Regions from separate parts of the Paenibacillus sp. FSL H7-0323 genome, predicted to be linked through region 2. Evidence: riboswitches for the same ligand, from Rfam matches in the RefSeq annotation. Region 2 holds a riboswitch; each other region holds the start of a gene.
What was found. A riboswitch is a leader RNA that binds a small molecule or an ion and turns the genes downstream of it on or off. The one in region 2 is predicted to bind cyclic di-GMP.
Positions count from the first base shown of each region.

Region 1 (8,032 bases), 180 kb from region 2:
GGTTTGTCATAAGCAGTCACTCTAGAGTGCCCAGCATTACCTGCTGGCAACTAAAGTTAAGGGTTGCGCTCGTTGCGGGACTTAACCCAACATCTCACGACACGAGCTGACGACAACCATGCACCACCTGTCTCCTCTGTCCCGAAGGCCGCCACTATCTCTAATGGATTCAGAGGGATGTCAAGACCTGGTAAGGTTCTTCGCGTTGCTTCGAATTAAACCACATACTCCACTGCTTGTGCGGGTCCCCGTCAATTCCTTTGAGTTTCAGTCTTGCGACCGTACTCCCCAGGCGGAGTGCTTACTGTGTTAACTTCGGCACCAAGGGTATCGAAACCCCTAACACCTAGCACTCATCGTTTACGGCGTGGACTACCAGGGTATCTAATCCTGTTTGCTCCCCACGCTTTCGCGCCTCAGCGTCAGTTACAGCCCAGAAAGTCGCCTTCGCCACTGGTGTTCCTCCACATATCTACGCATTTCACCGCTACACGTGGAATTCCACTTTCCTCTTCTGTACTCAAGCCACCCAGTTTCCAGTGCGACCTCAGGTTGAGCCCAAGGTTTAAACACCAGACTTAAATAGCCGCCTGCGCGCGCTTTACGCCCAATAATTCCGGACAACGCTTGCCCCCTACGTATTACCGCGGCTGCTGGCACGTAGTTAGCCGGGGCTTTCTTCTCAGGTACCGTCACTCCGGTAGCAGTTACTCTACCGGACGTTCTTCCCTGGCAACAGAGCTTTACGATCCGAAAACCTTCATCACTCACGCGGCGTTGCTCCGTCAGGCTTTCGCCCATTGCGGAAGATTCCCTACTGCTGCCTCCCGTAGGAGTCTGGGCCGTGTCTCAGTCCCAGTGTGGCCGTTCACCCTCTCAGGTCGGCTACGCATCGTCGCCTTGGTGGGCCGTTACCCCACCAACTAGCTAATGCGCCGCAGGCCCATCCCTCAGTGACAGATTGCTCCGTCTTTCATTCTTCTCTCAGGAGAAAAAAGAAATTATCCGGTATTAGCTACCGTTTCCGGTAGTTATCCCAGTCTGAAGGGCAGGTTGCCTACGTGTTACTCACCCGTCCGCCGCTAAGTTGTTTTGAAAGCAAGCTTTCAAAACAACTCCGCTCGACTTGCATGTATTAGGCACGCCGCCAGCGTTCGTCCTGAGCCAGGATCAAACTCTCCAATTAGTATTGAAAAGAGCGATATGCTCATTTTGAAACATCTGACGAGAAAATTAATTCTCTAATTTTGGATTTCACTTACGTGATTTCCCACTCACTCGTTGTTCAGTTTTCAAAGATCAAGTTCTCGTTGGCGCCGTTTAATGTCTCAGCAGCAACTCTTATAATATATCATGTTGTTTTCAGAAATGCAAGCTTTATTTTTCGAAGCTTTTTATCAGCCTCGTCTATATCGCCTGTACGCTGTCTAACAACGCTTACCTATAATACCCCAACTATTAATAGAAAAGCAACCCCTAATATAAAAATAAACAACTAGCTTAATAATTAAGCTAGTTGTTTATTTAATAGAGTTATGTTTCTAGCGACGAACTTAATAGTATTTTGCCGCAGTATATTTGCTTGAGGCTTTAATTAAATCGGTTTTCTTATCACTCTTTGCAAGTCCTGCATCCACTGTAGTATCAATGGTAACCCACTTCCCATTAAGCAACACTTCGTTCCATGCATGATATTGCGTAACGTAGCTTGTATTCCCCATTACCAACTTAGCAGGAACATCTACACTCCGCAGCATTGCGGCAAAAAGAGAAGCGTAATCATAGCAAATCCCTTTTTTAGTAGTCAATGTCTTATCGATGCTTGGAATATAATCAGTAGTTACACTATTAGCAAGAGAGTAATCATATTGTACATTCGCAACTACATAGTTATAGATCGCTTTAACTTTCTCTTCGTCTGTTGTTTTGCCTTGTACTAATTGTTTAGCTTTGACAATCGCTTTATCAGAAGAACTCCATTTCACATTCTGTACGGAGCCCAAATATACGGAATTCGAGTCACTCATGGTTACGTCTACTACTTCGGAATATAATGCTTTGTATTTATTACCGGTTGTGTTCTCCAGAACAGAAACCTTATAAGTCCCATTTCCTTGTTGCAAAGGGAAGTCCTCAGCTTGTCCAGAAGCATACAAGTTATATGTATAGCTGCTGTTATCTTTGGTGATCATGAGTTTGATTCTTTTATCTTTCGGAATATCATAGTTAATACCAATAACACCTTGAGCCACTTTGGATGTAATCAACCAGCTGGCATCTGCACTTGCAGCTTGAGCTGTACTTACCGGAACTGAAGTCATTAGGACGAACAACGCCACCAGCATAAAATAAACCTTTTTCACGGATAAAACTCCTTTCGGTAGCTGGCTGCCATCCTTTCGGGAAGGCCCTTTAGCTTTGCGTCCCTACCTTTCGATAGGTTTGCCGTTATCGTATAAGCTCTATCTGTTCTAGCTTTACTAGATATAATTGATAGAATCCATTTGAAACAAACAAAAAAAGCCTCTTCATTCGGTAGCTGGCTGCCATCCTTTCGGGAAAAGGCCCTTTAGCTTTGCGTCCCTACCTTTCGGAAGGTTTGCCGTTATCGTGTTTAGCTTTCATAGTATAATACTATCATATTTATAATTGTGAACAAGACCTAATTTACTAGATTACCCATTATTTTATAAATATCTCCCGGTATTTGTGTTTTCTTGTCATTCACTATTCTCCTTTTGTTAATTTGGCATGAACAATCAGACGATGCGTTGGATTCACTAGCGGATCACATGTAATCAGAGTAAGAATCTTATCCTTGTCATTCCCGTCAAGAACGGAGACATCACTCGGATCTACAACAGAAATATCGTATACCTCATAGTTAAACACCTGATCACTAGTCTTTACCGTGATAACATCCCCCACAACAACCTCATTCAATCTGTTAAACAAACGACCCGTAGTTCGAGCCCGATGCGCCGCGATTGCAGCATTCCCGATCTCTCCAAGGGGTGCCGTTTCTTTCATATGGGCTGCAGCATGTTTCATATTAGCTTTTGTAGCCCCTTCTAATACAGGCAGCTTCAAATCAATCTTATCGATTTCAATTAGTGCGATTACTTTGCCACCGACTTCAATCTCCGGTTCAGGCTTTTCTGTCTCTTGGAGTTGGGGCTGTGCCTGGGCATCCAGAACCGATTCCTCTGCTAACAGCTGAGTAACTTCAGCATACCTGCTCCTCAGATCTGACTGGGGAGTACTATCGGCAGTGCTTAGTTCAGCCGTTTCTAATAACTTCTCCTGCTGCCTGTCGTTGTACCATTCGTTAGCTGTCGGATATAACATAATAAGTATCCCAGCCAGTATGAGTAGATAGGAGAATTTACGCAATGTTATTCACCTCCGTATATTGTTTCTATGGTTATATACAAATCAAGCAGAAACAGCTACTTGCCTTTAAGCATAGCAACTCCTTCTGCCTGAAATTAATGTTTAAAATACCCATTTACGACTTCCAAAGAAATTGATGATCACCGTGATAAAGGTAACCAGCACCTTCGAGATCAAGACTTGAATACCTAGTTTGTCTGTCAACAGATGCATTAGCAGCAGTGATATTCCGAGCACTACCAGATTCAGCACGATAAACTTGACCAGCTGCACGCGGTCGAAGCCTTCTTTATTCCCCCGGTTGCGATCACGAAAGGTTACTTTTTTATTCAAAATAAAGCTATTCGCCGTGCCTGCACTATAGGAGATCACCTGCGCCAATGCGTATACCATCCCTAGTGAATTCAACAATGTAAAAATCACAAAATCAATAAGCGTATTGAGCAAACCTACGGCATTAAATTTGAGGAACTGTATGAATGCAGCGCGCAAGTTCTTATCTGACATCATTGTGGTCCTTCCGGCGGTCCAGTTGTTCTTCGTTCTGGTAGCCTTTAGTCTCACTAACAATATATAGCGGTCTATCTTTAGACTCGTCATAAATCCGTCCGATATACTCCCCAATCACACCCAACAGCATCAGAACAATACCGTTAAAGAGCAGATTGACACCTACAATGGAAGCCCAGCCCGGAACCGTCCAGGAGGTGAAAAATATCCTTTGGAACAAGACGAAAAATAAATAGAGAAAGCTAGAAAATGAAAGAAAGAATCCAATATACGTAGCAATCTTAAGCGGCTTATGTGAAAAAGAGGTGATGCCATCTAACGCAAAACGAATCATTTTCTTCAGCGGATATTTGGTTTCTCCAGCAAAACGTTCTTCCCTTTCATATTCCACCATAGTCTGCTTGAAGCCAACCCAGCTCACCAAACCTCTGACATAGCGGTTCTTTTCTTTAAGTCCCCGCAGGACATCACATACCTTACGGTCAATAAGACGGAAATCGCCTGTATCCGTAGGAATATCTACACTTGTCATACTGCTGAGCAGGCGGTAAAAAAGCTTCGCGGTGACCTTTTTGAACATCGTTTCTCCGTGGCGCTTCAGGCGTTTCGCATATACAACGTCGTAGCCCTCTTTCCACTTCTCGATCATTTGCAGAATGACCTCCGGAGGATCCTGAAGATCAGCGTCAATAACAACAACCGCTTGACCTTCGGCATAGTCCATGCCAGCTGTAATCGCTACCTGATGTCCGAAATTACGCGAGAAGTCAATCAGCTTGACATGCTCGTCTCGTTCACAGATCTCCCGAATCATCTGGGCGGAACGATCACGACTGCCGTCATTGACGAAGACCAGCTCATAAGTATCGCCGCACTCGTCCATTACTTTTTTCAAACGTTCATAAGTATGGCTAATTACTTGCTCCTCATTGAACATGGGTACAATCACACTATATCTGGCTTTCACCTTTATTCCTCCTACAAGCTTTTTGGAGCGTTACATCCATCTACACTTCATAATAACGCTGCATGCATAAACTTATTTTATAGATTTTTATTAAATCCTAGAAAACCCAAGTTGGGAACCAACGCAGCATATCTTTCACGTAATCTCCACTGACCTGCATCCCTGACAGTACCGGGTAGAAAGCGATAAAGAGCAGCAAAGCAACGGCTACATAGACATACTGTACGTAACGGGCCTCAGGGAATTTACTATCCAGCAACTTCATTATATATACAATACCAAGAATCATAAATGGAACCATAGCAAAATAATGGTAAATAAATGTTTCTCTTGGGACAAGCATCCACGGAACATATTGCGAGAAGAAGGCAATCCAAATCATGTAGAGATTCTTATCTTTACGTTTCAGCGTAATCCACAGTGTTGCCAACATCGCAAAAATACCCGTCCACCAGATAAGCGGATTCCCCATAGTCACTATACTGCTGACCTGACCTTCCGGCAAACCTTCACCGCCGCTAAAGAACCAGACCGGTCTCTTCATAAACGGCCATTGCCACCATGAGGAAGCAAAAGGATGTGTAGCTACAAGCTGGCTGTGGTAGTTGTACATATTCTTTTGGGAATCAATCAAACCTTTTATAGTGAAGCCCTCTGCTGATGCAGATAACCCCGGCACAAAAGATAAGCTATAAATAATTACTGGAATAATTACAAAGAACCCGATACAACTAGCCAACGTAATAATAGTCTTTTTCCAAAAAGAATCTACTGCTTCACGACAGGTGCCCAGCAATTCCTTGTCTTTAATCTTCCCCTCTGCCAGCAGGCGTCCGGAGGCTTGGTATTCTCTGTAGCGTTCAAAAAGGGAGATAGCCAGCATAATGGCCAGCCCTGCTCCTCCATAGAGCACAATCCATTTCGAAGCTACGCCGATTCCGAAGAATAAGCCAGACCAGAATAACGGAATTAATGTTTTTCTTAAAGGCTGCTTGTAGAAATTCATTGTGTAATACCGCTGCATAAAATAGAACATCAACATAATGAAGAATACTCCGTATACGTCAATCGTGGAGATTCTTGTCTGTGTGAAATGCATGAAATCCAGTGCAAACAATCCTGCCGCGAGGGAGGCGTATTTGCTTTTCTTAAACAAACGCAGCGCCATTACATATATAAGAGGTAACATGGCAACTCCGAACAAGGTTCCGATAATACGCCAGCCGAATGGATTGACTCCGAACAGCTCCATACCTATGGCAATCAAAAGCTTGCCAAGCGGTGGATGCGTATTCTCGTAAGGCACTATCCCGTGTGTATATTCATAAGCTGTTCGCGCATGATAGATCTCGTCAAAATAAGTACTATTCATAAAGTTAGAATATTCCGGAATGAGCGCCTGCTCGTCAAAAAGATTGGCCGCTGCTCCTCTTTTAGGTACAGCGTTAGCATCCGGTGTCACACCGGCAATAGGAAGGGGGATTCTTTCTCCCCCCTGCTCATAAAAGGCCATTTCGTTCAAAGTGAACCCTGGAGAGGTAACTGTAAACTTCACATATCTCGCAGTAACGTTCAGGGGTTGGCTTTTCCAGATGAAGACATTCCCAACATCCTCACTGACATCCATCGGACTGCTCCAGACCTCAGGATTGTCGCTGAATTCCAGCTTGAACTTACCCGTGCCCACGCCACCAAAGATATTGACCCGTTCCAATGGTTTACTCTGCCCCAAATCTACATAGAAGCTTTCACCACTGGCAGCAGGCTCCCATAAGGTCTCTGGAGATTTAGTAGAGCCAAGATTATATAAAGCAAGCGCTGCGTAAACGGCCGTGATAGCTATTATGCATATCCAATCTATACGCTTAAACTTCATCGTTAAATCGCCCTCCCTTCTGATGCGGTTTAATTTGCCCGACAACTCTCAAATCTTCTTCATACTGTTCTTCCGGTGTAATTGGTGCTGGAAGAGGTTTTATTCCCTTGCGGACATACACATCGTATCCGATATTCAGCATATAAAGCAGCAATGCTAGATTAGCTATAGCAGTCACTAATACGATTCCGTCTGCACCCGGGCTAACATCTGCATTCAGGTGGGATAAGGTGTACGCCACATTGATGTATTGCGTTAAGCTGAATCCGAGAAATAGCGATAAAAAGCGGCGGTCCCGACTTTCTATATAAGTAAACAAACAAAGAATAAGAGCAGGGAACATATAACGTTCATGCATTTTGGTGCCAAGCACAAAGACCACTACTATAAGCACCATCCCGATAAAATAGGATTTGGTCAGGTCCAAGCGATCCTTTTTAAAGGAATAAAATGCCGCAACAGCTACAGCCACTAAAATAAATATGAAGCCCCATACACGGTATGGAATGCCAAGCCAGGTTAGATCAAGGGATGACCACATCGGATCAGTCAGTGCATACAGATTAAATGCATTCACTGAAGAATACGGATAGGAAGATAACGTACTCTTGTAAAGATCAATAACCCCTACCAATCCTCCGTTATTCCAGAAAAACGGTGCCGCAAGCAATCCGAAGATCCCTAATCCATACAAAGCTCCGAATCCAAGCTGCTTCCAAGCGCGGTGATGATAAAAAGCAAACAACAATACCGGCGTGAATATCAACGCTTGCGGTTTAATTAGCGTCGCTAAGGCAAACAAAATTGCGGAGCGGACAAACTTTTTGTTCGCAGCGCCATGGATACTGAGCAGCAGGAAGATCAAAAAGAATGAATCTGCTTGTCCCCAAGCCGCTGAATTAATAAGTACCGCTGGGTTAAACAGAAACAACAACATTAAGCCGAAAGCTATTCCTGTGCCGAGTTTTTTGCGTGACATTTGATAAATGAAGTAGCCGAGCACCAAATCAGAAAGGATCGCAGGGAGCTTGAAGAGCAAATTCTCTCCACCTGAGCCCTGAGTGAATCCTAAAACGCCACGAATGGCGCTAAGCACGTACAATATGTACAAATATCCAGGAGGATAATCGGCAAAATAACCTTCTTCATAAAATTTGCCAGGACCTAAATCCACCATACGCTGTCCCCAAGAAATAAAGGTATTCATATCATTCTGATAACCTTGCGCGGTAAGACCAATCCACACCCTCAGGATAAAAGCAATTCCGATGGCAATGCTCAGCCAT
Region 1 covers NZ_JBBODB010000001.1:5,615,696-5,623,727, reverse strand. Annotated here, with positions in the region: rRNA gene MHH89_RS25275 (16S ribosomal RNA) at 1-1,186, opposite strand, end outside; gene MHH89_RS25270 (transglutaminase-like domain-containing protein) at 1,554-2,363, opposite strand; cyclic di-GMP riboswitch class I at 2,377-2,457, opposite strand; cyclic di-GMP riboswitch class I at 2,532-2,614, opposite strand; gene MHH89_RS25265 (class D sortase) at 2,728-3,393, opposite strand; gene MHH89_RS25260 (GtrA family protein) at 3,496-3,903, opposite strand; gene MHH89_RS25255 (glycosyltransferase family 2 protein) at 3,890-4,870, opposite strand; gene MHH89_RS25250 (phospholipid carrier-dependent glycosyltransferase) at 4,968-6,746, opposite strand; gene MHH89_RS25245 (glycosyltransferase 87 family protein) at 6,736-8,032, opposite strand, start outside.
Region 1: it holds a riboswitch for cyclic di-GMP, as region 2 does, so the genes downstream of both, MHH89_RS25270 (transglutaminase-like domain-containing protein) here and MHH89_RS24495 (choice-of-anchor A family protein) in region 2, are expected to answer to the same signal.

Region 2 (8,032 bases):
AAGGACGGTTTGCCTGGAAGCTTGAAGGGGTTCATCCATTAAGCCATCCAATTCCAGCTAAAGGTCGGCTAAGCTTGTGGGAGCACTCTAATCACTTCTGAACGGCGAACAATATTTTTAATGTAATTTTTATGTGCCTATCAGCTTTTTTTCAGGTTCGAGGTATATATTAGAGACACCAAACACCCCCCAGTGTTTTGTGGTATATCTCTCTCAGGTCTTGCCAACTCCCATGGTAAGGCCTATTTTTTTGTTCACTAATTGATCGGGGGGAGAGAGCGCAGCGGCTTCTATACAGCTTTACTTAATCTGGTACTGTTCTTCGTAACTCTTAAAAGATGAAATATCCAGCCCTAGGTATCTGCGCATATGGATGGCAGCCTGAGCCGCAACAATGTCATTCAACAGCAGCATTCGTTCATGATAGCCACGACATATATACTTGGCTTCAATTCCAGTATTAAGTCTGTTTTGCTCATACACCTTGATTCCCCGTCTTCTCATTTCTGCACGAACATCCCTTAGATCTGTTGTAGCTACTGCAGCAGCTGTTCCAAGCACCTCCAGATAAGGGGCGGGTGTTCGTAAGTGTGTAGATAAAATGGCGGAGTCCCGTTCGAAAGCTGATAAAATCATCGGAAGCAATAAATAAGATTTCACCAGCATGTTGTCCCTGCTTTCTGCTCTATGCATGAATCTCATCACCTCTAATAGGAACGTATATTCGTATTCTACCCCGATATTCCAAAAATAATCAATGGTATTTCTAAACAGCTTATCCAATGTGATTAAATTCACAACTAAATAACGAAGAATAAATTATATTAAAATTGTAATAATAAAAATTAATGTATCTAACGCACATAAAGGAGAATTATGATGGAAAAAGAGGGCAGCCTCCAGCGTGGATTGTTTTTTGGTTTAATTCTGAGTGTTCCCTTATGGATATCCATATTGGGCTATATACAGTTACTTTAAAATTTAATGAAAAACCTTATGCGAAGCGCCTTTAGGCGCTTTTTTTGTGTGGTACTAATGCGGGGAATTATCGAAAGGAATTGATTGACAATTGTGGGTGTCGGGAGCTAAACTGTTATTAATTCAAAAGTATTAAAAGTCATAGACTGTTATTGGATAGAATGCTTCAGCTACCAGTTCTGGACTTGCAGTGTAATACATATATATAGTCATGATAATAGCAAACCGTCTGAAAGGGCGGGACGCAAAGTCCAGGAGTCTAAAGTGTCTTAAAGGCACAATGACCGTCCGACTGCCATGAGAAGGGAATTTCACTTCTTTTTGGCGGTCTTTTTTGTTGTTAGGTCCTTTAGAGTTTCTGGTAATTATTCTGATTAATATAAATCATAGTTTTAGGAGGTGTGCCATTTGAAAAGAAGAATAAAACCGTTACTCTCGCTTGTATTAGCTGGGATTTTGACGGTAGGTAGTGGGCTTTCCTCATTGGGAGCTGGAGTTGCTGGAGCTAGTAGTTCTTCTACATTGGGAATTGCAGCGGTCTACAACGTGTTTATTCTAGGGGATATAACAACAGTTTCGGATACGGAAGGAAGGTTTGCTGCTGGAGGTAACGTTAACTTAACCAACTATAGTGTTGGAGATAGGTTGACCGCTGCAGAGGTTTCCCTGACTGACACACTTGTTGTTGGAGGGAATCTTACTTTCAACGGAGGTACTGTTTATGGGAATATCGTGCACGGGGGAGATTTTTCAGGGAATGTAACGCTCCTCAAGGGTGGTACAAAAAGACAGGGGAGTACGATTGACTTTTCAGCCGTAGGTCAGTCTTTGAAGGACAAATCAGCAGAACTTGCAGCATTGCCGGCGAATGGAACAACAGTGTACCAATATGGCAGCCTTACCTTGACAGGTACAGATCCTGCGGTCAATGTTTTTAATGTTTCAGGAGATAACGTCTCTAATACCTACGGAATTACAATAAATGTTCCTTCAGGATCTACTGCAATTATTAATATTGATGGTTCTAACGTAAAAATGAAAAACTTCGGATTTCTACCTAATAACGTGTTGAACAGCAAGAAAATTTTGCTTAACTTTAGCCAAGCTGCGTATCTTGATATGGCAGGCATAGGTGTAATGGGAAGCATACTTGCCCCCTATGCTCATGTTGATTTTATTAATGGTCAGATTAACGGTACTTTAGTGGCGGCTTCACTCAAAGGTACTGGTGGTGGTGAATTTCACCACTATCCATACGATGGTGATGAACCCGGACCAACGCCGACACCAACGCCGACACCAACGCCGACAGTGACGCCAACACCGACGCCGACACCAACGCCGACAGTGACGCCGACACCAACAGTGACACCAACGCCGACGCCGACAGTGACACCAACGCCGACACCGACGCCAACACCATGTCCGACGCCGACAGTGACACCAACGCCGACGCCGACACCAACGCCGACAGTGACGCCAACACCGACACCAACGCCGACAGTGACGCCAACACCGACACCAACGCCGACAGTGACGCCAACACCGACACCAACACCAACACCGACGCCGACGCCAACGCCGACGCCAACGCCGACAGTGACACCGACGCCAACAGTGACACCAACGCCGACAGTGACGCCAACACCGACACCAACGCCGACAGTGACGCCAACACCGACACCAACACCGACACCAACGCCGACAGTGACACCAACACCAACGCCGACGCCGACAGTGACACCAACGCCGACGCCGACAGTGACACCAACGCCGACGCCAACACCAACGCCAACACCGACGCCGACAGTGACACCAACGCCGACGCCGACAGTGACACCAACGCCGACGCCGACAGTGACACCAACGCCGACGCCGACAGTGACACCAACGCCGACGCCGACAGTGACACCAACGCCGACGCCGACAGTGACACCAACGCCGACACCAACGCCGACAGTGACACCGACACCAACGCCGACAGTGACACCAACGCCAACGCCAACACCGACACCAACGCCGACAGTGACGCCAACACCGACACCAACGCCGACAGTGACGCCAACACCGACGCCAACGCCGACGGTAACACCTGAGGCAACGCCGACGCCAACGCCATCGCCGACGGTAACGCCTGAGGCAACACCAACACCGACGGTAACGCCTGAGGCAACACCGACACCGACGGTAACACCTGAGGCAACACCAACACCGACGGTAACACCAGAGGTAACACCAACACCAACGGTAACACCAGAGGTAACACCAACACCAACACCAACACCAACACCAACACCAACACCAACACCAACACCAACGTCGACACCAGAGACTTCGGTGTTCCCGACACCAACGCCATCATCCGTAATTGGCACTATAGTTCTTGCAGAAGATCCCGTGCCGCTTGGGCCTGTAGCTTCGCCGACACCAGCGCCAGTACCAACACCGTCGAATAGCACAGAAGTACTTGTTGATGATGATGAGATCCCATTAGGTCCGGTACCGGCAGTGACACCAACGCCAACACCAACACCTGATGAAATCATCGTAGTGGACGATACGATCCCATTAGGTAAGCCACCTGTGAAGGAATTGCCAAAAACGGGTGAATCAAGTCCTGCACCTTACTATGTAGCAGGTTTAGGTTTTGCACTTATCGGATTATTAATGAGAACCAAGTTCTCCAAAAAGAATAAATAATAAAGGGTAGAGCAACATAGAGTCGCTTTCGGGGGGTGTCCCGATGGCGGCTCTATTTGTATGTCATGATTGCGATAGTTTGGTGCATTCTAAGTAGATGGTATACTCTTGTTGCAAAAGAAATGAAGAGGGGATGGCGAAGGCGAATTGATATGGTTCATTATTAGCGCTGTAATCATCATAGGGATTCTAATCTATGTGGGATTTTTCTTCTATGGTATTGCTATTAAACGAGCGCCAAAGGTATTTCTAAGTAATAATCCTAATCTGAAGGCTGATCCTCCGGTTGCCGGAGCTTCTTGGGGGGAGGGGAAGGATTGGGTCTCTCGCCAGAGCTTCGAGAATATTGAGATCGTATCTGCAGATGGACTTAAACTAAGAGGTTACTTACTCCAATCTAATCGTGCTGCGGGACGCACAGCCATTCTAGCCCATGGTTATTCAGGTAAAGCAAAGGATATGGGGGCGTACGCCAAAATCTACTACGAGAACTTAGGCTTTAACATCCTAATTCCCGATGCAAGAGGGCATGGAGATAGCGCAGGGGATTACATTGGTTTTGGTTGGCCGGAACGAAAAGATTATTTGCAATGGATTGAATACATGATTAAAAAGACTGGGCCCAGTGCTCAAATTGTGCTTCACGGTGTCTCTATGGGTGGTGCTACAGTGCTAATGACCTCAGGGGAAGATCTTCCGCCGCAGGTAAAAGCTATTGTTGCGGACTGCGCTTATACCTCAGTAAAAGCACAATTATCTTACCAACTACGACGAATGTATCGCTTGCCAAGTTTCCCTTTCGTTCAAAGTGCAAGTCTAATCACCCGCTTGAAGGCGGGGTATGGCTTTGGTGAAGCCTCTGCATTAAAACAAGTGCGGAAAGCGAAGGCTCCGATTCTTTTTATTCATGGGGATGCGGATAACTTTGTACCTTTTGCTATGATGAATGAATTGTATGAGGCATGCCAGAGTCCAAAAGAGAGGCTCATAGTACCGCAAGCGGGGCATGGATTGTCTTATGATACGGATAAGGCGGGGTATATAGATGTAGTAACAGCTTTTGTAAGTCGATATGTAAAATAAGTCCTGAACGTAGACAGCGCCCGATATCCGCTAGGTAGCGGTTATCGGGCGCCTATATTTTTCCACACATGACGTAGTCCTTGAATAAGGATCGTACCGTCATGCTTTCTCGTTATATTCATCCCCCGCCGTTCGTGAGTAACGGGTGTCTTAATTCCTTGTTATTTCCAGCAGCCGTGTGGCGAGAATAATCCTTCCAATACGACAAAAGCCCTACCTCTCTTTTGCCCTTGCGGCTCCATTGACCGCGCCAGTGTGAATCGGAATGCTATATTTCGAATTTAATCTCATAAAAAGGAAGAGTACTGCAAGAAAACATAAAGCCTCTTTGTCCAAAATGCCGATGTGTATAATAGTCGGCCTGACATCTTCTTGGTGGGGATATTCAATATATCGAAAAACAAATACCATATAAATATAACACACTATTGTTTAAAAGGCAAATATAATAATGAATTCCAAGATAAGGTTTATTTGATTCTAGAGAGGAACAAACCTCGATAAGGGGCGCTTAGATTTTGAAAGTAACTTAAATTGGGTTAATTGTGAATTATTCCGGAAAAGCTAGTAAACCAGAGGAGATGGGCGATCTCGGTGCAAATGGGCTAAAATGTAAGTTGGATATTTTTGCAAACGCTACAAACTTCAACTGAAAATGCCAGAGACGAATGGGTTGTGTCTGCTGGGGTTATTTTGCGTGCCTATTTTGTGAACAGCTCTCTAAAACTGACAATAAACTCCAACATTGATTGAAGGATTGAGGGTAGACCGTTATAATTAATAAGTCTGGATTTTAATTAAAAAATAAGGGAGATTTTTATGAAACGCGCAGATGTGTGGCTGATTTCCATCGTATTGATTGCTGCGCTCGCTTTTCTCGTACCGAGATGGTTTTCGGACAATGATGACAAAGGTGGGGCCGGTAAAAATCTCATAGCCAATGTAACGGTGGACGGTGAGTTATTTAAAACGGTAAAGCTTACAAAAGAAGAACAAACCATTGAGGTCCGCACGGAACGCGGCTATAACATTTTGAAGGTGCATGATTACGGGATTGAAATGTACGATGCCGATTGCGCTGATAAAGTTTGCCTAGGTTTTGGTTTTATTACCCTGCCCAAACAGACGATTGTCTGTCTACCGCATAGAGTATTAGTCGAAATCACCAGTGCGTCGGGGGAGGATGATATAGATGCCTATGTCCAGTAGTGAATCTGCAACAGCTTTAAAAAGAACAGTGATTATTGCGATTTTCGCCGCAGTGGCAGTAGTGTTAAGTTTAATAGAGGCACAGATTCCGTTATCCGGAATGGGACTGGTGCCGGGTGCTAAGCTCGGACTGGCCAACATTATGATTTTGACTTGTATTTACTTTTTACGTGGACGGGATGCTTTGCTGCTTGTCATCCTCAAAACACTGCTTACTGCATTTCTGCTAGGTACCTTCTCAAGCTTGCTGTTTAGTTTATTTGGTTCACTTTTTAGCTTTGTTGTTATGTTTGTGCTGATGCTGATTAGTGGCAAAGGTAAGAGTATAAGCTTGATCGGAATTAGTATAGCCGGTGGGATTGCGCATAATATCGGTCAGCTGCTGGCAGCTTCTATGGTATTTGCATCACTTAGTATTTTTTATTATCTTCCCATGCTGCTGATCACTGGGGTAGTAACAGGAATTGCCGTGGGCTATGCAGTCCGTTATTTGGTGGCGTCATTGTCAAAAATATCGCTGTTTGAAGAATTTTTGGACTGATTAGTCACATCAGCGGAAGGATGACTAACATGAATGAATCATACGAAGGTCAAGACTTAGAGGGAGAGGGACAAGCAGTCATCTCTCTGGATGGGGTATCGTTTGGCTATGATCCCGAGCATCCGATTCTTCACAATATAACGTTATCTATCTCTCAAGGACAATGGGTCAGCTTGGTTGGTCCTAATGGCTGCGGGAAGTCTACGTTGGTCAAGCTGCTCAATGCTCTGCTGCCTAAGGGGGCTGGTGAGATTGTGGTTAGTGGCATGCTGCTTAGTGAGGAAACGATCGGAAGCATTCGGCAATGTATCGGAATGGTGTTCCAAAATCCGGATAATCAGTTTATTGGAGCCACTGTAGAGGAAGATATCCTATTCGGCCTGGAAGGGCTTTGTTTGCCGTACGAAGAGATGGCTGAACGTTTGCACTCCTATACGACGAGACTAGGAATAAATCATCTGTTGTCCAAGCATCCGGGTGAGCTGTCGGGAGGTCAAAAGCAGCGTGTTGCTATCGCTTCCATTCTTGCTATGGAACCAGGCATCGTCATTTTTGACGAGGCCTCTTCTATGTTGGATGAAGGAAGCAGAAATGACCTTCTCGGTATTCTGCAGGATATGCGGGCAGAAGGAAAGTACACGATCCTCATGATTACGCATGATGCAGATGAGATTTTGGCATCGGATCGGGTGCTTGCGCTGCATGGAGGTGGTTTGGCTGCAGATGTTACACCGGCGGAGTTGTTCCGGAACGAGGAGCTTCTGGAAAAATGCCATCTGCGTGAACCTTATCCTTGGCGCCTTGCACGCGAGCTGCAGAACCAGGGTATTCATGTGGATGTTCCGACCAGTGAAAAGGAGCTTATAGACACGTTATGGCCATAGAATTACAGCAAGTAAGTTACACCTACGCTGACCGAAGCCTCTGGAAGCTGACGGCGCTCCGGGACATTAACCTCAGTGTACCCATTGGCTCGATGGTTGGTATTGCGGGGGCGACGGGCTCAGGTAAATCGACGCTGCTGCAATTGTTTAACGGGATACTGAAACCAACCGAGGGTACGGTAAAAGTGCTTGATGTAACTATTCAGGCTGGTGAGAAGTCACCTAAGCTAATGCCACTGCGCCGCCGAGTCGGATTGGTATTTCAATTTCCGGAGCAGCAGATGTTCGAAGATACGGTCGAGAAGGATCTCATTTTCGGTCCCCTTAATTTCGGCATGAGTCTCGAAGAGGCAAAGTCACGTGCACGTCAGGCCATGTCAGATATGGGGCTGGATCTCGCACTGCTAGAGCGGAATCCTTTCCAATTGAGCGGTGGACAAATGCGTAAGGCGGCTATCGCTTCCGTGCTAGCTATGGACCCTGAGGTCATCGTTCTGGATGAGCCCACGGCAACGCTTGATCCCATTAGCCGTGCAGAGTTAATCAGCTTGCTGGAGAGATTATGTCGTGAGCAGGGCAGAACGATCATTATCGTCACGCATCGGATGGATGAGTTATTGCCCTATGCAGACAGCTG
Region 2 covers NZ_JBBODB010000001.1:5,439,472-5,447,503, forward strand. Annotated here, with positions in the region: gene MHH89_RS24485 (ASCH domain-containing protein) at 1-101, shown strand, start outside; gene MHH89_RS24490 (hypothetical protein) at 301-693, opposite strand; cyclic di-GMP riboswitch class I at 1,188-1,278, shown strand; gene MHH89_RS24495 (choice-of-anchor A family protein) at 1,387-3,678, shown strand; gene MHH89_RS24500 (alpha/beta hydrolase) at 3,826-4,761, shown strand; gene MHH89_RS24505 (NusG domain II-containing protein) at 5,581-5,970, shown strand; gene MHH89_RS24510 (Gx transporter family protein) at 5,954-6,511, shown strand; gene MHH89_RS24515 (ATP-binding cassette domain-containing protein) at 6,541-7,395, shown strand; gene MHH89_RS24520 (energy-coupling factor transporter ATPase) at 7,386-8,032, shown strand, end outside.

Region 3 (8,032 bases), 5.1 Mb from region 2:
AAAACAGAACGGCGAAATCTCATGAATCGAATGTTGAAACATACGACAACAATCTTAAAGAGGGAATAGAGTCGTTACAGAAAAATAACGTTCCGCGGAATTTACCGCGGAACGTTATAGATTTAGACCTCAAAACTGTGTTTGGGTTTAGCGTAAACGATCAGGCATCATTAATTTAAGGAATTCTAGAATACCATTCTCTACTACAAGTTCTTCTCTATCTTGATCAGCAAGTACTCTTCTGATGAGATCTTCTTTACCCTCCAGCACTTTACTTGTCCAATGAGGATCAATGATAAGAGATCGTCCTACTGCTACTAATTCAGCATTTGTCAACGTGTCCTCTGCGTCCTGTTTGGTACGGATATCTCCTACCCCAATTAAAGGTACACGGCCATTGATTTTCTCATGTACATATTGCAGGATTGATTTTTCTTTAAAATCTTCTGATGCAGATACTTTCTTAAAATCCCCTAATGAAATATGCAGATAATCCAGCTTTTTATCAGCTAATTTATCAATAAGATAAAAGGTATCGGTGATTTTAATTCCAGGCTCTTCATATTCTTCTGGAGAAAAACGATACCCGACAATAAAATCCTTAACCTTTGAATTGTCAACGACAGCAATAACTGCATCCACTAATTGGTTAATGAAATTAAATCTTTTCTCTAAGCTTCCGCCCCATTGATCTTCACGACGGTTGGAGTGTGGAGAGAAGAATTGTTGGATTAAATATGTGTTTGCTCCATGAATTTCTACCCCGTCAAATCCAGCTTGAATAGCACGTTGAGTCGCTTTTTTAAAATCCTCAATTACACCGAAAATTTCATCTTCTGTTAATGCTCTTGGAATTTCTGCATTCGGGCGTTCGGCAGCAATGGCGCTGGAGGAAACGGGTTGTACGCCACGCAATATTTTTGAATCTGTCATTCTTCCTGCATGGAATAGCTGTAAAATAGCCTTTGTTCCATTTCGTTTAATAGTAGATGCTAATCGGCTGAGGCTAGGAATAAATTCATCGGAGGAAACACTAAGTTCACCTTCCCATCCTTTTCCACCCTCTTGTACATTTGCTGCCGCAGTGATGACCGCACCTACTTCGCCCGTTCTTAGCGAATAGTATTTCAATTCATCTTGTGTTACTACACCGTCATAAAAGCTCATTCGCGTGGTCATTGGAGCCATAACCACTCGGTTTTTTAATGTCAGCCCTCTGCGAAAAGTTAATGCTGTGTCTAGTGCTATCATCTTTTTCCCAACTTTCATTAAATTATATTTAGATAAATTATTATATACATGCGCATACATATAAATTACAGCAATGATTTATTCTTGTCAACTAATAAAGAACTGCTGTTGGATACAACAAAAAGCGCTGTTCATTGGAACAGCGCTTTTTGCTCGATATGAATGGTCCTTATTATTCTAGTTCGGCCGGTTTTACAATGGCTGCACCTTTATTATTTTTGGAATATTTAGCTTCGATTTTCGTGGTGTATGTATCTTTGGCTCCATCACTTACCAGTACATAACTCAGATCGACTGTCAGCTTTTCCGTTTGCCAGGTCTTAGTATTGACGAATAATTTCCACGTTACGCTTTTGGGTTGAACTGTCTCTCCATCCCAAAGGTTCTCCTGGTCATAGAGTTTGATTATCCCCTTAGCTGCTGTCGGATCGGTTACCGTGAATTGTAAGACTGTTTGTGCGCCAGCAGTGCTGACTTTCATGGATTTTTTATAACTTTTGACCGAATCAAGCATGGAAACAGGATCGTATTGGCCTTTAGAGTAAAAGGCATCCCATTCCGTTTTCTCCAGTCCAAGCCAATATTGTGCATCAGGATCGATTGGCTCCCCGTCATCGTCGTAACCTTCATCTTCAGATTCATCGATCAGTTCACTTCCGTCTACAAGATAGTAAAACTCCTTGTCATTGGCATATAGACTGTACGATGTTTCTAAAAGACTACTAGCGACAGTGCCTGCTGCGGCAAAATTCGGCAGACGGTTGATATCCAGCTTCAGAGTGTTGGTGTTGCTGATACGCACCCCGCCGCTTTGAATATCCTGTTTTTTGGTCACATCCAGATGGAAATTCTTTATTGCTTTGGAGGCTGCCGTTACTTTGCTGATCATCTGATCCGCGGTTACTACTGTTGAGGTAGCTGCAGACACTACTCCTGGATTAGACATCCATCCGATCGTTCCGGACAGCAATAAAGCACCTACTGCCAAACTAGTACCTATTGTTTTGAAAAAACTGTTCATGTACTTCCCCTTTCGGCCCCTTGCGATAATGTAACGCCGTATAGGTCGAAATAATAAAAGAGCTCAAAATAGACTACATATTCTTAGAGCTATCCTTTATGCTTCATAAGACATCCCTATGGCGGCCTGGCGATCATTTCCTTCTGTCGAAAGGTTTTAGACCCATGGCTTTGTGTCATCATCTTTCGATGATTTTACCTTTAACGCGGACATTCAATTAGTTTTAATAGATTACGGACGCATGTCCCACCGCTAATTTTATCATGGTTATAATTACCTGTAAACGACTTATCTTCCATTCGAATTCGCTATGATACTCAGAAGAAATACTACAATCAAAATGAAAAATGAACGATTACATACGCTTATAAGTCTTATTAATGAGAACAGCAAAGACAGGGGGTGCAGCAAAATGAGTGACCGGGAAATTTTCGAGCTCTATAAAGAACAAGTATATTATTTTTGTTACTACTTAATGAAAAATCAGGCAGATGCGGAGGATATTACCCAAGAGGTATTTGTAAAAGTTATCTTAGCGGATAAGTCGAAGGTAAGAAACTTGAAAGCTTGGATTTTACGAATTGCTTCGAATGAGTGCAACAGTGTGATCAAAAGGCGTAAGACGGGGTGGATGAAAGAAGTACGTAATTATTTATTATCCAGGTCTGAGGAATCAAACCCTGTAGAAAAACGTTTGGATCGACAGGAAACTAAAAAAGAATTACAAGGGTTATACAGTCAGCTTCCTGACAAAATCAGAATGGTAGTAGTCCTTCGTTTTATAAACGAATTGACTGTACCCGAGATCTCTAAAGTTATGAGCATACCCGAAGGAACTGTAAAATCCAGACTGAACAAGGGACTTAAAATACTAAATAGAATGGGTGGAACCCAACTAAAGGAGCTGAATAGTAATGAGTCTCTATATTGAAAAAGATAAACATATTCCCCGACCGGATTATGATTTGATGTGGACTGCCATAGAACAAGAAGCTTATAAACGTCAAAGAAATCTGCATGCCTCCCAGAATACTCCTAGGTCTAATAAAAAGGTTATTCCTATCAGTATTGTCTTCTCTTGCCTCTTACTTGTAGCCATTCCTGTATTCGCTAGTATGACGATTAATTGGGATAAAATTGGTGGTCGAAGTGTGAGCAATGCATTAAATAACGGCATCGGTCAACAGTATAATCTTCAAACTTCCAGTTCAGGAGTAACAATGAATTTGAACGGTGTTGTAACTGATGGAGAAAAAATGAAAATGCTGTTATCACTTGATACTAAATCTGATCTATCCAAATATACTGGATTTGCTACAGAGGAAAACATCATGACTAGTGAATCCGGTGCCAAGGCAAAGGTATACGGTTATTTAGAATACGATCCTGAAAGCCAGAAACTCATTGGAGTATATGAGACACCCGATACATTAAAGGATGATAAAAAGGACTACAGGTTTGAAGCACGGAATCTCATTTTTTACAGTGATCGGAATATTCCCTTACAATCTAATCATCAAGCAGGGGATACTATCAATACTGGAGTTAAGCAATATCCAAGCATTCAAATCGAATCCGTTCGATATGTTTCCAATCAAACCATTATCCGTTACAAAGTCGCTGCATCACCATCTGACTTAGGACGGGGTAACCCACATTTGGTAGTTAGTACTGGTAGTCAAGAGAATGAAGCAATTCCAACCATCATGCCTAACGAAGGATCGGATTTATTTATTGAACAGGTTTTCAATATAACTGAATCAGATTGGAAGGAAGCTAGTCTTCATTTTAGTTACATTGAAGAAGCGAAACGATTTTCAGGTACGTGGAAGTTCGATTTTAAAGCAGATGGACAAAAAGCAAGTGAGGCGATTTACACTAAGAAACTGTATAACAGTCCTGAATTTCAAGAAAAGACCGGCATAACCTTAGATCAGCTAGTGGTTACCCCTTTAGATATCCAAATTCTAATAGATGAAAATGATTCGCTTAAAAAAGGAATTGTCCACTATAATACCGCTCAGTTGGTTATAGGTGATCAAACAATCACTGGGGGTTGGAATTTGAAAGGAGATCATTCCGAAAGCTACCAGCATTTATTTCAATTCGAATCTCCGGAATGGTATAACGACTGGTCCGATGTTCCAATGAAACTTATATTAAAGGATGCTGTCATTGAGAAACGTGATACTACTAAGAATTGGATCACTATAAACAAACCTAAAGAAGAAAAGCAGTTCACTTCACTTGATGTCGATGGGTTAAAAATTGAATTCACTTACTATACTGAGGGCGAAAATTTGATTGTCGAATCAACATCCAAATCTTCTGGCTTCAAAAGCGTTAACCAAACTACGTTACGGATTAATGGCAAAGAAGTGGTGCCTGAAATTACACCTAAGGGCATGATATCTACAGGAACTAATATTGATAGCTACAAAGATATCCCTTTCGACGAAAAAATCGAACTGAACCCTGGAATCTATAAATATAGCGATCCTAGCCGGAACGAGGAAATTAAACTTTAATGCAGGAAGTTAATCTATGTCCCGCCCTTTCTAGTTAATCCTAAGGGCGGGTTATTTATGGATAAAATCATTTCTGTTTATGTATCTCTTTTATTTCCTTCACAACAAAAAAAGCATAGAACGGACTCAAGTCCGCTTTATGCTTTCCATTATTAAGATAAACAATATTTAACCAGCGCATCTCGCACACCATGCTCGTTGTTAGACCCCGTGACAGCATTCGCTGCCGCTTTGACCTCAACCGGAGAATTATCCATCGCAACGCCCATACCCGCGTATGTAAGCATAGAAATATCATTAAAATAATTACCGATCGAAAGAACTTCCTCTTGCGGAATTCCCAGCTTCACAGCCAGATTCTTTAAGGCGTTGCCCTTGGAGGCTTCCGGATGCATCAAGTCAACGAAAAATTCACCACTGCGCAAAATATTGTACTCATGTGTCCAAGTACGCCATTCACGTTCAGCTTCGTCAAGGATTTCTGGTTGTGTAAATACAGTAAACTTAACAACCGGTTCACGGAAATCTTCCCATGCTGGCAGTGTAGCCGGCACGATACGGAAGTGTTCATACATATAATTGGCTTCTTTGGTCAGGTTTTCTACATTATCTACATACATATCAAAAGCCGTATTCACATCATAATGAATATCATGCTTTCTACAATAATCAATATAAGGGTCAAGACCACGAGCATCCATACCGTATTGATGCAGCACTTCCCGATCTTTCACACGAACCGTAGCAGCTCCATTATGACCCAGCACATAACCAGACAGCCCCATTTCCTCCATAAAAGGAATCGAGTTCTGCGGACTGCGGCCGGTACATAACACGATCTGCCCGCCAAGACGCGTAACCTCAGCAATGGCTTCTTTATTCTCAGTGCTCAAGTGGTGATCATCATTCAACAGTGTACCATCTACATCTAGTGCAATCAGTTTGTATCTCATACTCCCACCATCCTTGTCTTTCTTTTTCTATATATATTGAACCTGGCTATCTGAGTTAAGTTTCAGTCGCAACTGCGGTGAATATTTGGACTTCCAGCCGCTGTTGTTTCCAGATTTCTTGATTTATACCGTTTACTAGTGGTTGAAATCCGGAAACAAAGGCGGTCGCTATCGCTCTTACAGTTCCAAACTTCCCCTCCGCCACTCCATCCCCTTATCCCAAGTTTCCAAATTCAATTTACATACCATTTTTTCTCTATATTATTGTTCTAATGCTTCTGTACTTAAGAGTGCCAGTTCCTCTAGCGTAAGTTCACGACTAGCTCCCAGTGGCAGGCTTTCGTCCAGCTTCAATTCTCCCATAGATACTCGTTTCAGAAAAGTGACTTTTTTGCCGACAGCTTGGAACATTCGCTTAACCTGGTGAAACTTTCCTTCTGTGATGATCAGCGAAATATGTGAGATTACTTTACTGCCGCGTTCTCTTCCCAATATAGTTAGCTGTGCAGGTAAAGTAACATATCCATCTTCCAGCTCGACACCTGCCGCAAAAGCCGCTACATCGTCTGCGTCTACGTCTCCCTCAACTGTTGCTTCATACGTCTTAGGGACATGCTTGCGTGGCGATAATAGCTCGTGAGCAAGCTTTCCATCATTGGTGAGCAGAAGCAGCCCTACTGTGTCCTTATCTAACCTTCCTACAGGAAAAGGTTCAAACTGTACATATTCCTGCTTTAAAAGATCCAGAACGGTCCGATCCCGCTTGTCCTCTGTTGCCGACAGAACTCCCGGTGGCTTATTCATCATAAGATAAATAAATTCACGATAGGTAACAAGCTCGCCGCCAACCACAATTTTATCGTGATAAGGGTCTACATGAAATCCACTATCCTTGACGACTGCACCATTCACGGTAATTAAACCTTGCTTGGCTTGTTTACGAATATCGCTGCGTGATCCTACCCCCATATGGGACAATACTTTATCTAAACGCTGCTTTTTTGCAGTTTTCCCTGATAGGCTCATTCTTACATCCACCTCCAGCCTGCGGGATATTCATTCTTGAGCACACCGTCCTGCCACTTCCCCCAGCCTGCACTATAACCATCTATGCAGACCAGTACGTATCCTTTTTGGGTAGTTCCTATTTTAATAGAGAGACGTTCTTGACTAATCAACAATGTCTCTCCTTTAAGATAGGAAATAGCTTCATTACTCGTACTGGAAAGTGAGACACTTCGGCAGCTCTCTTCAGGGTGTAACGCGGTAGCCATTGGATGTCCTGGGATAAATCTGCCGTTACGGACATGTCCTACATACCATCCTGGACGAATCGCCTTTAATCCATTTAATCTTTCCTTAGGTAGTGGGGAGATGTACAGATGATCACCGAAGAAAATCGGATACCCTTTTGGCTCCCAGCCAAGCTGGTCTTTTATAAAATCTCCATATGCAGCCAAGGCTTGCTCTTCTCCTGAACCTTGACGGCCACGTTCAGCGCCAGCAGCAGATTTATTAGAGAACTTACCTTCTTTCCCTCGTCTGGCTTCTGGTTTGTTTGCGGATTTAATATGAGCAGTGCCTTTTTTATTCGTATTCCGTGTAACTGCACTCAACTTAACTTCGGCTTGATCACGTTCCTCTGCAGATACCTTTGGCCCCACATGTTGCAGCACAGCCATGAAATGTCCTTCACCTTTTACTTTATGCGGCCATAGTCTTGCTGTCCCTGATAGTTCTCCAAAACCAGGAGCAAATGAGCCAGTGCCTCCAACTGTAATCACCGAAAACTGTGGATGTTCAGAAATAAACTCCGCTATAATTTCTTCATTTTCTTCTGTAGCAAATGTACAGGTTGAATAGACAAGTGTACCTCCCGGTGCCAACGCTGTTGCAGCAGAACGTAAAATATCCCGCTGCATGGCAGCATATTTGGCAGGTGTACCTGAATCCCACTGCTTCACCATGTCTTCGTCTTTACGGAACATCCCTTCACCTGAGCATGGAGCATCAATCAAGATTTTGTCAAAATAAAGCGGGAATGCCGCTGCAATATGATCTGGACTTTCGTTTAGTACGATACCGTTGCGCACCCCATATAGCTCTAGATTTTTGGCTAAGGCTTTCGTGCGTTCTGGATGAAGATCATTGGTAATCAACAAGCCTTCTCCTGAGAGCTTGGCAGAAATCTGTGTGGATTTGCCCCCAGGTGCAGCGCATAAATCAAGGACACGATCTCCTGGCTGTACATCAAGCAGTTCCACAGGTGCCATAGCGCT
Region 3 covers NZ_JBBODB010000001.1:383,385-391,416, reverse strand. Annotated here, with positions in the region: gene MHH89_RS01905 (CapA family protein) at 1-69, shown strand, start outside; gene MHH89_RS01900 (NADH-dependent flavin oxidoreductase) at 148-1,251, opposite strand; gene MHH89_RS01895 (DUF6612 family protein) at 1,424-2,272, opposite strand; cyclic di-GMP riboswitch class I at 2,390-2,481, opposite strand; gene MHH89_RS01890 (RNA polymerase sigma factor) at 2,685-3,203, shown strand; gene MHH89_RS01885 (DUF4179 domain-containing protein) at 3,187-4,800, shown strand; gene MHH89_RS01880 (Cof-type HAD-IIB family hydrolase) at 4,953-5,753, opposite strand; gene MHH89_RS01875 (pseudouridine synthase) at 6,015-6,779, opposite strand; gene MHH89_RS01870 (RsmB/NOP family class I SAM-dependent RNA methyltransferase) at 6,782-8,032, opposite strand, start outside.
Region 3: it holds a riboswitch for cyclic di-GMP, as region 2 does, so the genes downstream of both, MHH89_RS01895 (DUF6612 family protein) here and MHH89_RS24495 (choice-of-anchor A family protein) in region 2, are expected to answer to the same signal.